3 regions of the Priestia sp. GS2 genome follow, and region 2 is predicted to be linked to each of the others. Evidence: riboswitches for the same ligand, from Rfam matches in the RefSeq annotation. Region 2 holds a riboswitch; each other region holds the start of a gene.
What was found. A riboswitch is a leader RNA that binds a small molecule or an ion and turns the genes downstream of it on or off. The one in region 2 is predicted to bind S-adenosylmethionine.
Positions count from the first base shown of each region.

Region 1: it holds a riboswitch for S-adenosylmethionine, as region 2 does, so the genes downstream of both, V2145_RS06200 (MetQ/NlpA family ABC transporter substrate-binding protein) here and V2145_RS13070 (bifunctional homocysteine S-methyltransferase/methylenetetrahydrofolate reductase) in region 2, are expected to answer to the same signal.
Region 3: it holds a riboswitch for S-adenosylmethionine, as region 2 does, so the genes downstream of both, V2145_RS12445 (trans-sulfuration enzyme family protein) here and V2145_RS13070 (bifunctional homocysteine S-methyltransferase/methylenetetrahydrofolate reductase) in region 2, are expected to answer to the same signal.

Region 1 covers NZ_JAZGJX010000001.1:1,207,422-1,212,035, reverse strand. The annotation lists gene V2145_RS06210 (methionine ABC transporter permease) at 1-172, opposite strand, end outside; gene V2145_RS06205 (methionine ABC transporter ATP-binding protein) at 174-1,187, opposite strand; gene V2145_RS06200 (MetQ/NlpA family ABC transporter substrate-binding protein) at 1,200-2,018, opposite strand; SAM riboswitch class I at 2,101-2,214, opposite strand; gene V2145_RS06195 (YjcZ family sporulation protein) at 2,373-2,492, opposite strand; gene V2145_RS06190 (GNAT family N-acetyltransferase) at 2,578-3,042, opposite strand; gene V2145_RS06185 (DinB family protein) at 3,161-3,640, shown strand; gene V2145_RS06180 (hypothetical protein) at 3,708-3,866, opposite strand; gene V2145_RS06175 (AlbA family DNA-binding domain-containing protein) at 4,052-4,614, opposite strand, start outside.
Region 2 covers NZ_JAZGJX010000001.1:2,533,686-2,538,299, reverse strand. The annotation lists gene metH (methionine synthase) at 1-1,496, opposite strand, end outside; gene V2145_RS13070 (bifunctional homocysteine S-methyltransferase/methylenetetrahydrofolate reductase) at 1,497-3,335, opposite strand; SAM riboswitch class I at 3,442-3,544, opposite strand; gene V2145_RS13065 (aldo/keto reductase) at 3,788-4,614, opposite strand, start outside.
Region 3 covers NZ_JAZGJX010000001.1:2,412,405-2,417,018, reverse strand. The annotation lists gene V2145_RS12465 (hypothetical protein) at 1-74, opposite strand, end outside; gene V2145_RS12460 (YppF family protein) at 196-387, opposite strand; gene V2145_RS12455 (YppG family protein) at 627-1,037, shown strand; gene V2145_RS21465 (CotG/ExsB N-terminal domain-containing protein) at 1,112-1,999, opposite strand; gene V2145_RS12450 (CotH kinase family protein) at 2,131-3,207, shown strand; SAM riboswitch class I at 3,302-3,426, shown strand; gene V2145_RS12445 (trans-sulfuration enzyme family protein) at 3,500-4,614, shown strand, end outside.

The DNA of each region.
Region 1 (4,614 bases), 1.3 Mb from region 2:
CTTGATATAACCATCTGTTTTCTGATTGCCCTCCCTGTCTAGTTACAACAAGTAAAATACCAAGCGGTAAACCAATTAAGATGGCAATAACTAATGAGATGCTTGTCATTGTTAACGTTTGAAGGAATCCTTCCCAAATAACGTCGCTCCACTCTACAAAAAATTCAGCCACCTTACTTCCACTCCTCTACAATAACGCCTTCGCTCTCTAAATATTCAATGGCTTCTTCGTAAGCTACTTTATCTCCTCTTAAATGAACAAGCAGCTTTCCTAGCGTTTCATTTTTTAATTGTTCAATTCCACCAGCTAAAATACTTGGTAACACATCAAATTTGCGTGAGACCATTGCCAGTGCCGGCTCGTTGGACTTTTCACTTCCTTTAAAATACAGTGATACCAGCTTACCAGTTTTACGATACTCGGTTTTTAAAGCCTCTGGTAGATTAAATGCAGACTCTGATCCAATAAAACGCTGAGTTGTTGGATGGTGTGGATGAGTAAACACATCCACTACTCTTCCTTCTTCTACAACTCTCCCATTTTCCATCACTGCAACACGGTCACAAATACGCTGAACAACGTTTAATTCGTGCGTAATTAGAAAAATTGTTAAGCCTAGTTCTCGATTAATTTTTAATAGTAACTCCAAGATAGCTTCCGTTGTTTCTGGATCTAAGGCACTTGTTGCCTCATCGCTTAATAAGATTTCCGGTTCGTGTGCTAAAGCTCTTGCGATGGCGACACGCTGCTTTTGACCACCTGATAGCTGAGATGGATAATGGTTGATTTTATCTGACAGCCCAACAATTTCTAAATACTTATCTGCACGCCTTTGAATGGTTTGTTTATCGATTCCTTCTAACTTTAGTGGAATTGCAATATTTTCATATACCGTTGCTGTTTTTAACAAGTTATACCCTTGAAAAATCATACCAATTTTCCGACGTGTTTTTTGCAAGTCCTGCTTCGAAAGGGAAGGTAAACTAATGCCATTAATTAACACGTCTCCAGACGTTGGCTGCTCTAACAAATTGACGCAGCGAATTAGCGTACTTTTGCCCGCACCGCTATATCCAATTACCCCAAATACTTCTCCTTTTTCAATGGTTAAGGATACATCTTTCACAGCCTCCACTTTCTTGCCGTTGACTTCATATGTTTTGGAAGTCTGCTTTAATTCAATCACATTCACCACTCCTTAAAATGCTGGGACAACTGATCCGTTAAACTCTTCTTCAATAAATTGACGAATTTCATCTGAATGGAAATATTCTTCTAACTGTTTTACAACTTCATCATCTTTATTTTCCGTGCGCACAACAACGTAGTTTGGATATGGGTTGTTTTCAATTTCTTCATGGAAAATAGCATCCTCATTAATTGTTAGTCCTGCTCCCATGGCAAAGTTTGTATTGATTGCAGCAGCTGCTACTTCACCTAATTGAGATGGAATTTGTGAAGCTTCTAGCTCAACAATCTCAAGACCCAGTTTATTTTCAGCAACGTCTTTCTTCGTAGCTTTTTCTTCAACGCCTTCTTTTAGCTTAATAACTCCAGCTGCTTCAAAGAGTTTTAACGCGCGATATTCATTACTTGGATCATTAGGTACAGCGATTTTGTCACCTTTTTTTAGCTCCTTTATATCTTTAATTCCTTCGGCATAAATACCCATTGGAAACGCTACTGTTTTAAATGCATCTTCAATTTTATAACCCTTATCTTTTACCTGCTGTTCTAAAAACGGTAGTGTTTGGTAGTTATTTAAATCTAAATCGCGCTCATCAAGTGCTGTATTCGGTGTATTATAATCGTTAAACGTTTTAATAGTAATGTCGAGCCCATCTTTTTCTGCTAGCTTTTTCACTTCTTCGTTAATTTGTTGATGAGGACCACCAGTTACGCCAATTGTAATTTTTTCTGTGCTTAAAGTTTTTGCTTCTTCTTTTCCGCACGCAGCCGTTACAATCAGTAATGCTGATGCCAATGTTACTCCTAGTACTTTTGCTGTTTTTTTCATTATGCCAATCGCTCCCTTTTCTTTTTCCCATAAAAAAAACGCCTCTTACAGATAAAGAGAAGCGATTTTAAACAATCCACTTCTCTTATCTTTCAGTGTATAAAAATACACCGCAGGATTTAGCACCGTTACAGCACGATTGCTGTTAGGTTGCCGGGTTTCATAGGGCCAGTCCCTCCACCACTCTCGATAAGAGTTGCTTTTTTATTCACTTTGTTATGATGGCTATTCTACAGGTAGTTTGTATATAGTGTCAATATTTTTTTAATTTTATTTTATGAAAATTTTTAGATTAGTTTTAATTCATACAAAAAAAGCATACAAAAGTTTCCTTTTGTATGCTTCTTTTCTTTATTAATTCCAGCAAACGCATCCTACAATCACAAGAAGAATAAACAGAACCAAGATTAAGGCAAACCCACTGCCGCCTTTATTATAGCCGTATCCTCCACAATAACCGCCGTAAAAACACATAACATACACCATCCTTTCTATCTCAGTGTATGCACACATCATCCTTTTGCTTGTCTAAACGCCCATTTTCTAAAAATATGTACCGCTAACTCAATATTTGTCGTAAGCGAATCATATCACGACATTGAATACCATTTTCATAGATTTCTTCTTCATAGTTATGAACAAAGTGATCAATTTCAATTCCTGTAATACGAAATCCACATTTTTGGTACAACGCTAGCTGTTCAATACTTGAATTACCTGTTGCAATTTCTACGCTTTTATATCCGTAGTGCTTTGAAAGCTTTAACGCTTCTTCCACCAATAGCTTGCCATATCCTTGATTTCGCACATTTTTCTTTACAACAATATTAACGATTTCAACCGTGTTAGGCCTTGTAGGAAGTAGCACAATGAGACCTACCAGCTCGCCATTTGCTATTCCCGCAATACACGTTCCTCGTTCAATATATCCTGCAATGACTTCTTCTGATGGATCAGCTTCCTTTAACAACTCAATATGACTCTTTGACACTTGCAATATTTTTTCAAAACGTAAACTAGACATGCTATCGCCCCTTCTTTCTACTATTTTCGTTAAACAAATTACACCGTAATTGACGGTTTCCCTGTTATAATTAAAAGATATTACTAGAGAAGAAACAAGTCTAAAGGAGGAATTATTTATGAATTCATTGTTATTACATCACTTAGAAACCGTTCGAAGTATTACTCTAAACGTTTTATCAACCGTAACTGAAGAAGAAGGTTTACTAACTCCCAATGGCTTTTCAAACAACATTGTGTGGAACTTAGGACACATTGCATATATTCAAGAAAAACTGGTTTTTGAACTTGCTGGACAGAAGAATCAGTTACCTGCCTCATATGAGCAATTATTCGCGGCCGGAACAAGGCCTTCTCAATGGGAAGAAGAACCTCCTACCTTAACTCAATTACAAGAAGAACTGACGGTTCAAACTGAGCGTATTAAAGAATTCATACCCGCTCATTTTGATATGAAACTAGCCAAACCATTTACTAATAAAGCTGGCATTTCGTTTGATCATGTTGGCAGCACATTTTTATTCAGCTTCTATCATGAAGGAATGCATGTGGAGACAATTAAACAAATTAAAAAAGCCGTTCAAACACAAAAATCCTAACAGATGTTAGGATTTTTGTTGCTTTTTTTTCATTTATTTACTAAAAGATTTTCGTATTACAATTACTTTATATTCGACTTTTCCCTATTTCTACTATGTATGTTTTATCCACAACAAACTTATCTACTGCTTCTTTTTGCTGCTCAAAGTGATAGTAAGCAGCACACACCCCTCCCAATCCTGCTAGCGCTAACACGATTAACAGAATGGACCCAACCTTTTTCATGTTTCATTCTCTCCCCTATGTCTCACAAAGTCTGATAGAAACCTTTTGTGATCGCCCTTTTGTCTAAAAGGTTCATTCAAGCGAGCGTGAGGAATCCCCCTTATCCTCCTCACTCTATTAGATGGTACCATACCTTTTCCAAAAAATGTGTAAATGTTTTCATCTGTTAAAAAATTGTCATTTTTTTACTTAGATTGATAAAAAGATTGCATAAGAAAATGAAGAGCTTTGTTTTTTGAAAGGCCAAATGCATTAATAATATAGTCAACGTATTGAAATAAAGACTCACCGTTTTTTTCTTTCAGCTTCATAGCGCGAAAAGATTTATTAAATCGATAATGTTTTTTGTCAGAAAACACTAGACCTTCTTCTCTGAGAAAATCTTTATATACTTCATGATTAAAATACAAAACATCATTCCGCACATTTTCAAGGTCAATCACAACAATCATATCCTCTAATTCAGCATTAAGCTGCGTCATACATTCAATATACTCACCCAGACAGCTGAGTAATAATGTTAAAAATTGATGACCATCAACGTATTGAAACTGATCAAAGATAGAGGCGTTCCTGTAGCTTGGAACACACTCTTGCAAGACAGACTTTACTTCATCAAGTTCTTCCACGTATGGAATTGGAATATGAAACTTAGCCGCTCCATTGACAAACTGTTCCCAAGCAACGGTTTCATCGTACGAGTCAATCACATCGGTGTTTCGAAAAATAATAGATTCAGCTGAATGCG
Region 2 (4,614 bases):
GGATCGAAAATAATATCTTTAGGGTTGAATCCGTGTTTTTGAACTAGTAAATCGTGTGAGCGCTTTGCGATTTCAAGCTTTCGTTCAGCGGTAACTGCCATACCTTCTTCATCAATTGTACCCACGACAAGAGCAGCACCAAATTTTTTCACAAGTGGTAAAATGGCATCAAATCGCTCTTCACCATCTTCTAAGTTAATGGAATTAATAATTGCTTTCCCTTGTGAGTAGGTGAGAGCACGCTCAATTACGGCTTCATCGGTTGAATCGATAACAAGAGGCACTTTGACTTTCTTTACCACCTCTTGGATAAATAGCTCCATATCTTCAATTTCATCGCGATCTGGATCGGCTAAGCAGATATCAATCACGTGTGCACCATTTTTTACTTGAGCACGCGCGATTTCAGAAGCTTCTTCAATCTTTCCTTCTGCAATGAGACGTTTAAATTTACGTGAGCCAATAACGTTTGTACGTTCACCTACAAATAAAGGGCGCATCGAGTCGTCATAAATTAATGACTCAATTCCAGAAACTGCGTGGTTATGCTCAGTTCGGTCTAATGGACGAGGAGCGACGTCTTTCACCGCATCAGCTAACGCTTTAATGTGAGCAGGCGTAGTACCACAACAACCACCAACAAAATTTAGCCAACCTTTATCCGCAAAGCTTTTAATTTTTTGAGCAAGAAGTTCAGGTGATTCATGATAGTTACCTTCTTCATCTGGAAGACCAGCGTTTGGGTAGCAGCTAACAGCAGATGTTGCTAATTCAGATAAAGAGCGAATATGATCAGTCATAAATTCAGGACCTGTAGCACAGTTTAAGCCAACAGATAGGGGCTTGATATGCTCTAAAGATAGATAGAAAGATTCAATATCTTGGCCTGCCAGCGTTGTTCCCATTGGTTCGATTGTTCCTGAAATCATAATAGGCAGCTCTTTGTTTGCTGCTTCAAATGCAGCTGTAATTCCTAAGAAAGCTGCTTTTACGTTTAGCATATCCTGACATGTTTCCACAAGAAGGAGGTCAACGCCACCGTCTAGCAATCCACGAACCTGCTCTTCGTACGACTCAACGAGTTCTTGAAAAGTAATTCCACCCGTTACGGAAAGTGTTTTCGTTGTTGGGCCAATAGCTCCAGCTACAAACCTTGGCCATTCAGGCGTTGAAAACTTATCCCTTGCTGCAACGGCTAGCTTTACCGCTTCGATGTTTAGTTCGTAGGCAAGGTGGCCTAAATCGTACTCATCTAACACAATAGAAGTAGAACCAAACGTATTGGTCTCAATAATATCAGCACCTGCAGCGAAATATTCTTCATGAATACGCTGAATAACGTGAGGAGCTGTTCGTGTTAAATATTCATTACAACCATCGTATTCTTCGCCACCGAAATCATCAGCTGTTAAATTGGCGTCTTGAATCATTGTTCCCATTGCACCATCAATGACTAATATTCGCTTCTGTAATTGTTCTTGAATTAGTGAGGTCATTTAGTTCTTCCTTTCTGTCGTTACAAGTTGTTTATCGTTAATATAACGAGTTAAAATCTCAGTCATTTGGTAGCGCATAAATGGTGTAATCAAATAGATACCGTTAAATAATTCATATGCAGTATCGATTAAGTTTTTTGCGATTGCTAATCCTTCAATTTCACCTTTAATTCGATCTTCTCCAGTAGCATCCATGCGTGCTAAAATATCTTCCGACAATTTGATTCCCGGTACTTCATGATGAATAAAGCGAGCATTACGAGCACTTGTGAGAGGCATGATGCCGATATAAATTGGAGCATCTAAGTGCTTTGTTGCTTCGTAAACTTCTTCAATTTGTTTTGTTGAGTAAAGCGGCTGCGTAATAAAATAATGAGCACCGCATGAAATTTTCTTTTCCAGTCTGACAACTGCACGATCTAAATGTCGGACGTTTGGGTTAAATGCCGCTGCAATTGAAAAATTAGTTTTTTGTCCAAGCGGCTTTCCTGAATAAGATAACCCTTCATTAAATTGGGCAATTAAGCTAATTAAATCGAATGAAGAGACGTCATAAACGGACGTAGCTCCTGGGAAATCTCCAATCTTTGATGGATCTCCTGTAATGGCTAATACTTGATTAATGCCAAGCGTATGAAGCCCCATTAAGTGAGATTGAAGTCCAATTAAGTTACGATCACGACAAGTAATATGAACAAGCGGTCGAGCATCCGTTTGTTGCTGCATAAGGGATGCCATTGCTAAGTTGCTGACTCGAGGTGATGCAAGAGAATTATCTGCAAGTGTAACCGCATCAACACCAGCCTTATGAAGAGCTTTTGCACCCTCTAGAAATTTTGTTGGTCCAAGCTGCTTGGGTGGATCAAGCTCAACGATAATTGAGCGTCGCTCTTTCACAAGATCATGCAGGTGTGGTTCTTTTGTTTGCTCTTGCTCTTTGATTTCTACAAGTGGTCTAATCTTTACTGTTTTTTGCGTAATAGGCTTTTCATGCTTTAATGCTTGTGACATCGCTTGAACATGAGCCGGCGTAGTGCCGCAACAACCACCCACTAAACGAACGCCTTGATTGCGAAAAGCTTTTGCACTTTCAACGAAATAATCTTCGTTTGTAGCATACTCTACTTTTCCTTCTACGTAAGCTGGTAAGCTTGCGTTTGGATAAGCTGATAAGAAAGCACGATTTAAAAGCGGCACTTCTTCAAGGGATTGAATCATATGGGAAGGACCTAATCGACAGTTCAGGCCCACAACATCTGCACCTAAAGATTCTAATTCTTGAAATGCATCATAAAGGGATGCACCGTTTTGTAATACACCAATATCATGAAGTGAAACATGTGTAATAATCGGTTTTGATGTTTCTTTTCTAGCCAAAGATAATACGGTTTTTAACTCTTCAAAATCGTAGTATGTTTCAAATAACAATCCATCAACGCCTTCATTTAACAACCAAAAAAGCTGTTCGCGTATACTTCTCTTTACTTCTTCTGTTGAGATGGCGTTTTTTTGAAATGAGCGAATACCTCCTAATGTACCGACCACGTATGCGTCTTTCTTCGCAGCTTGCTTGGCAATCTGAACAGCTGCAACGTTAATATCTTTGACAGCGTCTTCTAAACCATATCGTGCAAGCTTTTGATAGTTAGCAGCATATGTGTTGGTTTGAATGACATCTGCACCCGCTTCTACATATGCACGATGAATGCGATGAATTTCTTCTTTCTTTGTGATGTTTAACTCTTCAAAGCAACTATCAATTCCATGTGAATACAGAAGGGTACCAGTTGCACCATCTCCTATTAAAATGCGTGATTGTAAATCTTCAAGTAACCCCATTTGAAAACCTCCTTAAACGTTCTATTTCATCTGTTATCAGTTGTATTCAAATAAAAAATGAATAAACAAGAAAAAGCCTTCTGTAAGAAGAAGGCTTGACTGCTTCTTCTTATCTTCCAAGCGATTTGCTTGCTGGATTTAGCACCATGTCATTTCGACTGGTTGCTGAGGTTTCAAAGGGCCAGTCCCTCCACCTCTCGTGATAAGAATCCATATATGAGTACTATTTTAGTTCATCATAATTAGTACAGAGTTGTATTTGTTCAAAAAACGAACGATAAAGATGAAATTTAATCTTATTATCTAATTTATCTGATTTTTTTATATTATACAAGACAATTTCGAAAATTTCATTAATAAATCATAAAAATCCCCACTTCAACTTGTAAGAAGTGGGGAAGGATACATTGAATTAATTTGTTAAGGTCTCCATGTTAAAAAAGAAGCTAGTATTAATCAACAGGTCGTCCTTTAGAAGCTTCTAAAATTTGGAACCACTGCATGCGGTTCATTTCTAAATCCAACGCGTCAATTGCAGCGTCAATTCGATTCATCTTTCCAGAGCCCACAATCGGCATAATAGTAGCTGGATGAGCCAGTAGCCAAGCATAGGCAACTTGATCTAATGATTTTGCACCAATTTCTTCGCCGATTTCGATTAGCTTGTTTCGTACGCGAATAGAGCGCTCATCTTCAGCGGTGAAGATGGATCCACCGCCTAGTGGTGACCAAGCCATCGGTGCTATCTTATGTTGCTGACATTGTTCAATTGTGCCTTCTTCAAAATGATTTAAATAAGTAGGCGAGATTTCAATTTGATTCGTAATGAGTGGAAAAGGTAAAAATGACTGGAGTAAGTCAAACTGTGAACGTTTAAAGTTGGATACTCCAAAGTAACGAACTTTTCCTTCTTCTTTAAGCTGGATAAACGCATCCGCAACTTCTTGTGGATTCATAAAAGGATCTGGACGGTGGATGAGTAAAACATCTACATAATCCGTATTTAAATTTTTGAGCGACTGATTGGCGCTGTTAATAATATGTTGTTTGCTTGTATCATAAAAATTAATTTTACGCTCTGGATATTTATCAGACGTTAGTTTAATGCCACATTTTGTAACAAGCTGCATGGATTCACGTAAAGAAGGTTTTTGCGCTAACGCTTGCCCAAATAAACCTTCACAGCTGTAGTCACCATAAATATCTGCGTGATCAAATGTAGTGATACCTTTCTCTAAGCATTGTTCAATGAGAGTTTGCGTATCGCTTGTTGATAAAT
Region 3 (4,614 bases), 120 kb from region 2:
ACGTGCTGTCCTGATTGCGAAACGGTTGGTTCATGGCCTTGCTTTTTATGATTAAAGTGTTTTCCTCGACTCATGGAAATTCCTCCTTGAAATGAAATGGACGATCTTTTTTAATATGCCTCACAGTAGAGAGGAGTATAAGTAGCTAAATATAGAAAAGCCCTCAGACAATCGGCTGAGGGCAATGTAGTACAGTTAATTCTCGTGTGCAAATTCGGGTTTTGAAGCTCCGATTTGTTCCAGCTCACGAACGGCGATTTTATAATCGGATAGTGTTAAACAACCTTTTAAATACTGCTGCTGCGCGAAGTCTAGCAGCTCATTACTTGAAGTTGGCTCATATTGTTTTTTAGCCATAAAAGCTTGTTGAAGCTCGTTCACATACATGTAAATTCACTCCTTATCCCCATTTTGTGTGCTTGTCTTGTTAGCATCACTTATAATTATCGTAACATAGATTGAAATTATCTCGTTTTTTTGAAAAATTTAAACTTTCGACAGAAACTAACATTTTTCACAACTTTCTTCTAAATATAAAGTGAAAAATAAAAGGCGTAGTGCGTCACCACAGATTGAGTACCCACATACCATATAATAAAATTTTTAAAAGGGGGCAGCGAGCCAGTATGTATAATCAACAGAATCCTTATCCATATTACATGCAGAATCAATGGGAAGAAGAACGGTTTGATTTAAGTCAGGTGTACCCATTTCCAGAATACCATCAGCAGCCATGGCATCATACACAGTTGCCGCAACAGCCTTATGCTCAAGTTCCACCTCAAATGCAATATGTAAACAATCAACAGCAATATCCTTTTTATCAAAATGGAATGCCTTTTCCAAATCCTTATCCAAAAGGTAATCAGCAAATGAAGCAGCAGCCTAACCAATTTCAGTCGTTAATGTCTCAATTTAAATCTTCAGACGGGAATTACGACGTCAATAAAATGATGAATACCGCGGGGCAAATGATGGGAGCAATGAATCAATTAACAACTTTAGTAAAAGGGTTTACTGGTATCTTTAAAATATAAAAAGTTGTACAGCATGTAAAAGGAATAAAAGAGCTCTACAAGAAGCGATAATGCCTTGTAGAGCATGTAATAGTTTATCTAAAGAAGCGGTTAAATGGGTGATTACAGAAGCAAGGAGAATGGTGACATTTTTTAACTGGTTTTTTGCCTGTGATTGGATGTTTCGTTAAGTTAGGTAAGTGTAAATGACCAGTTTTTTTCTTATGACCTGATTTTTTTGAAGAATGGTTCTCTTTTTTGTGAGAACGTTTAAATGTTTGAGTAGAACGGTGCTTTTTATGAGAGTGCTTTGTGGAGTGAGAATGTTTTTTGCAAGAACGGTGCTTTTTATGAGAGTGCTTTGTAGAGTGAGAATGCTTTTTACAAGAACGGTGCTTTTTATGAGAGTGCTTTGTGGAGTGAGAATGTTTTTTGCAAGAACGGTGCTTTTTATGAGAGTGCTTTGTGGAGTGAGAATGTTTTTTACAAGAACGGTGCTTTTTATGAGAGTGCTTTGTGGAGTGAGAATGTTTTTTACAAGAACGGTGCTTTTTATGAGAGTGCTTTGTGGAGTGAGAATGTTTTTTACAAGAACGGTGCTTTTTATGAGAGTGCTTTGTGGAGTGAGAATGTTTTTTGCAAGAACGCTTAGATGTGTGGGAGTGCTTTTCTTTACAGAAGCACGTTACTTTTCTGTAAGTACGTGATCTTTTTGTACAGTACTTGTTTTCCGTTCTTTTATTTGTTTTCTTTTCTGTTTTTTTCTCCGTCTTTTTATGAGAATGAGCTGTTTTTTCCTCCATCTTTTTATGAGAATGAGCTGTTTTTTTAGATGAACGTTTAGAGCAGTGACCTTTTGGTTCTTGATACATAAATTTGCCTAAATCTGATTTTTGTAAAGATTCAGCAGCTTTACGAATACGCTTAGATTGAATATACAATCTAAAAACCTCCTTATAGAAACCATTTTTTGCTTTCACCATAAGATACGCTTAAAGCACAGTACTTGCTATGAGGTAAACGTGGAATTTTAAGAAATAAGCAAGGAGTTTCTAGCATCTCATTAGGAGAGGAGCTCATATAATTTAAAATGTATCTAAAAGGAGGGAACGAGATGGGAATTGTCACCTATTCTGTTTTTGCTAATGTTCGGGATTTTAAAGAGTTAAAAGCTGATATTTGGTCTGAAGATGCAATACCTGCAGTGATGAAAGTCCATAAAAAAAGGTATGAAATTGGTTTAACCTTAAGGGGATCACACATTCGAGAAATGAGAAAGAAATCGTACTATGTGGAGTTTTATTCACCAAAGAAATTTGGGCAAACCAACGAAATTCATCTCAATGCAGAATACAAAGATCCCTCGTTAGTTCGAAATAAGCTATCGCTGGATTTCTTTTCAGATCTTGGCGTACTATCACCTAAATCACAGTTTGTTCATCTTACCATTAACGGGAAAAATGAAGGCGTGTATTTACAGTTAGAATCGGTAAATGAGTATTTCTTAACAAAGCGTAATTTGCCAAAAGGCTCTATTTTCTATGCTGTAGACGGAGATGCAAACTTCTCGTTAATGAGTGATTTGGATGAGAAGCCAAAAGAATCACTTCAATCAGGGTACGAAACAAAAGTAGCATATGGAGCAGATGAAGAAGCATTAGAATATTTTATTTACAATTTAAATACATGGACAAATCAAGAATTTGAAGATAACATTGAAAAGCACTTAGAAGTAGATCGCTATTTGGCTTGGTTAGTGGGAGTAATTTGCCTTCAAAATTTTGATGGTTTTGTTCATAACTATGCTTTGTACCGAAACAGTGATACGAAGTGCTTTGAACTTCTTCCTTGGGATTATGATGCTACATGGGGACGCGATGTTAATGGAGATGAAATGGAAAGTAACTATGTAAGAATGGAAGGGTTTAATACGTTAACAGCACGTTTATTGGCTATATCAAAATTTAAGAATCAGTATATTAAAAAAATGAATTCTGTGTTAGATCATCAGTTCACCGTTAATTATATGAAACCAAGAGTTGAAGACCTTCATCAATTAATTTTACCTTATGTAGAAAAAGATCCGTATCTACAGCACAAGTTAGCAACCTTTTATCAAGAGCCTGCGTTTATTTGTAATTTTATTAAAGAAAGAGAAGCCTATTTAAGAAAATCCATGAAGTCTTTTTGAATAAATAAGATAATTGAAATTGTTTTGAAAATTCTATTGACATTCTTTGTTATTTTTATTAAAGTATACACAATGAATAATTAACTTAATAAAACTCTTATCCAGAGTGGCGGAGGGACTGGCCCTGCGAAGCCCAGCAACCATCAAATCATACGTTATTCAGTAAGTTTGAACGGTGCTAATTCCTGTGGAATACGATTGTATTTTAACAGATGAGAGAAGTCGTGATTAAGCGAACGCTCTTCCATCTGTGAAGAGTTTTTTTTATTTACTGCAAAGAGGAGAGGACATTATGCATATTGAAACACTACTTGTTCGTTCAGGTGTCAATCGAGACCCTGCTACAGGCTCTATTACTACACCGATTTATCAAGCATCCACGTTTGCACATCCCCGTTTAGGAGAAAGCACAGGATATGACTATGCTCGAACGGCTAATCCAACAAGGACAGCGTTAGAAGAAGCGATTACAGCGTTAGAAGCAGGAGAAGTTGGAGCGGCATTTGCTTCAGGAATGGCAGGAGTTATGGCTGTACTTGCTTTGTTTAAAAACGGTGATCATTTAATCGTCTCTGAAGATTTATATGGTGGTACATACAGAGTTTTAAATGATATTTTTGCTGAGCAAGGTATAGAAGTAACGTATGTGAATACTGCTCATTTAGATCAAGTTAAGGCAGCAGTAAAGCAGAATACGAAAGCATTGTTCATTGAAACACCAACCAACCCAATGATGCACGTAACGGATTTAAAAGGAATTATTGAACTTGCTAAAGAAAGTGATTTGTTAACAATTGTTGATAATACGTTTATGTCACCATACTACCAAAGGCCACTTACTCTCGGAGCTGATATTGTAATTCATAGCGCTAGTAAATACATTGGTGGTCACAATGACGTAGTGGCTGGCTTAGTCGTTACGCGATGTTGCGAGTTAGGTGAAAAAATTCGCTTTTATCAAAATGCAGCTGGTGCAATCTTAGGTCCGCAAGATAGCTGGTTATTGTTACGAGGTATTAAAACGCTTGCTTTACGCATGGAGAAACATAACGAAAATGCACTGAAAATTTCGAATTGGCTGACTAAACATAAGTTAGTTGAGAAAGTTTATTACCCAGGTCTTGAATCACACCCAGGCTATCATGTAATGAAGCAACAAGCAGGAGGCTTTGGGGGGATGATTTCCTTTGCTGTAACGGACCCGAAAATTGTGCCAGTTTTACTTGAGAACATAAAAGTTATTACCTTTGCTGAAAGTCTAGGTGGTGTAGAGAGCTTAATGACGTTTCCAGCACGTCAAACTCATGCAGACATCCCAGAAGAAATTCGAAACCGAGTCGGCGTAACGAATTGTTTATTGCGCTTATCTGTTGGAATCGAACACGCAGATGATTTAATTCAAGACTT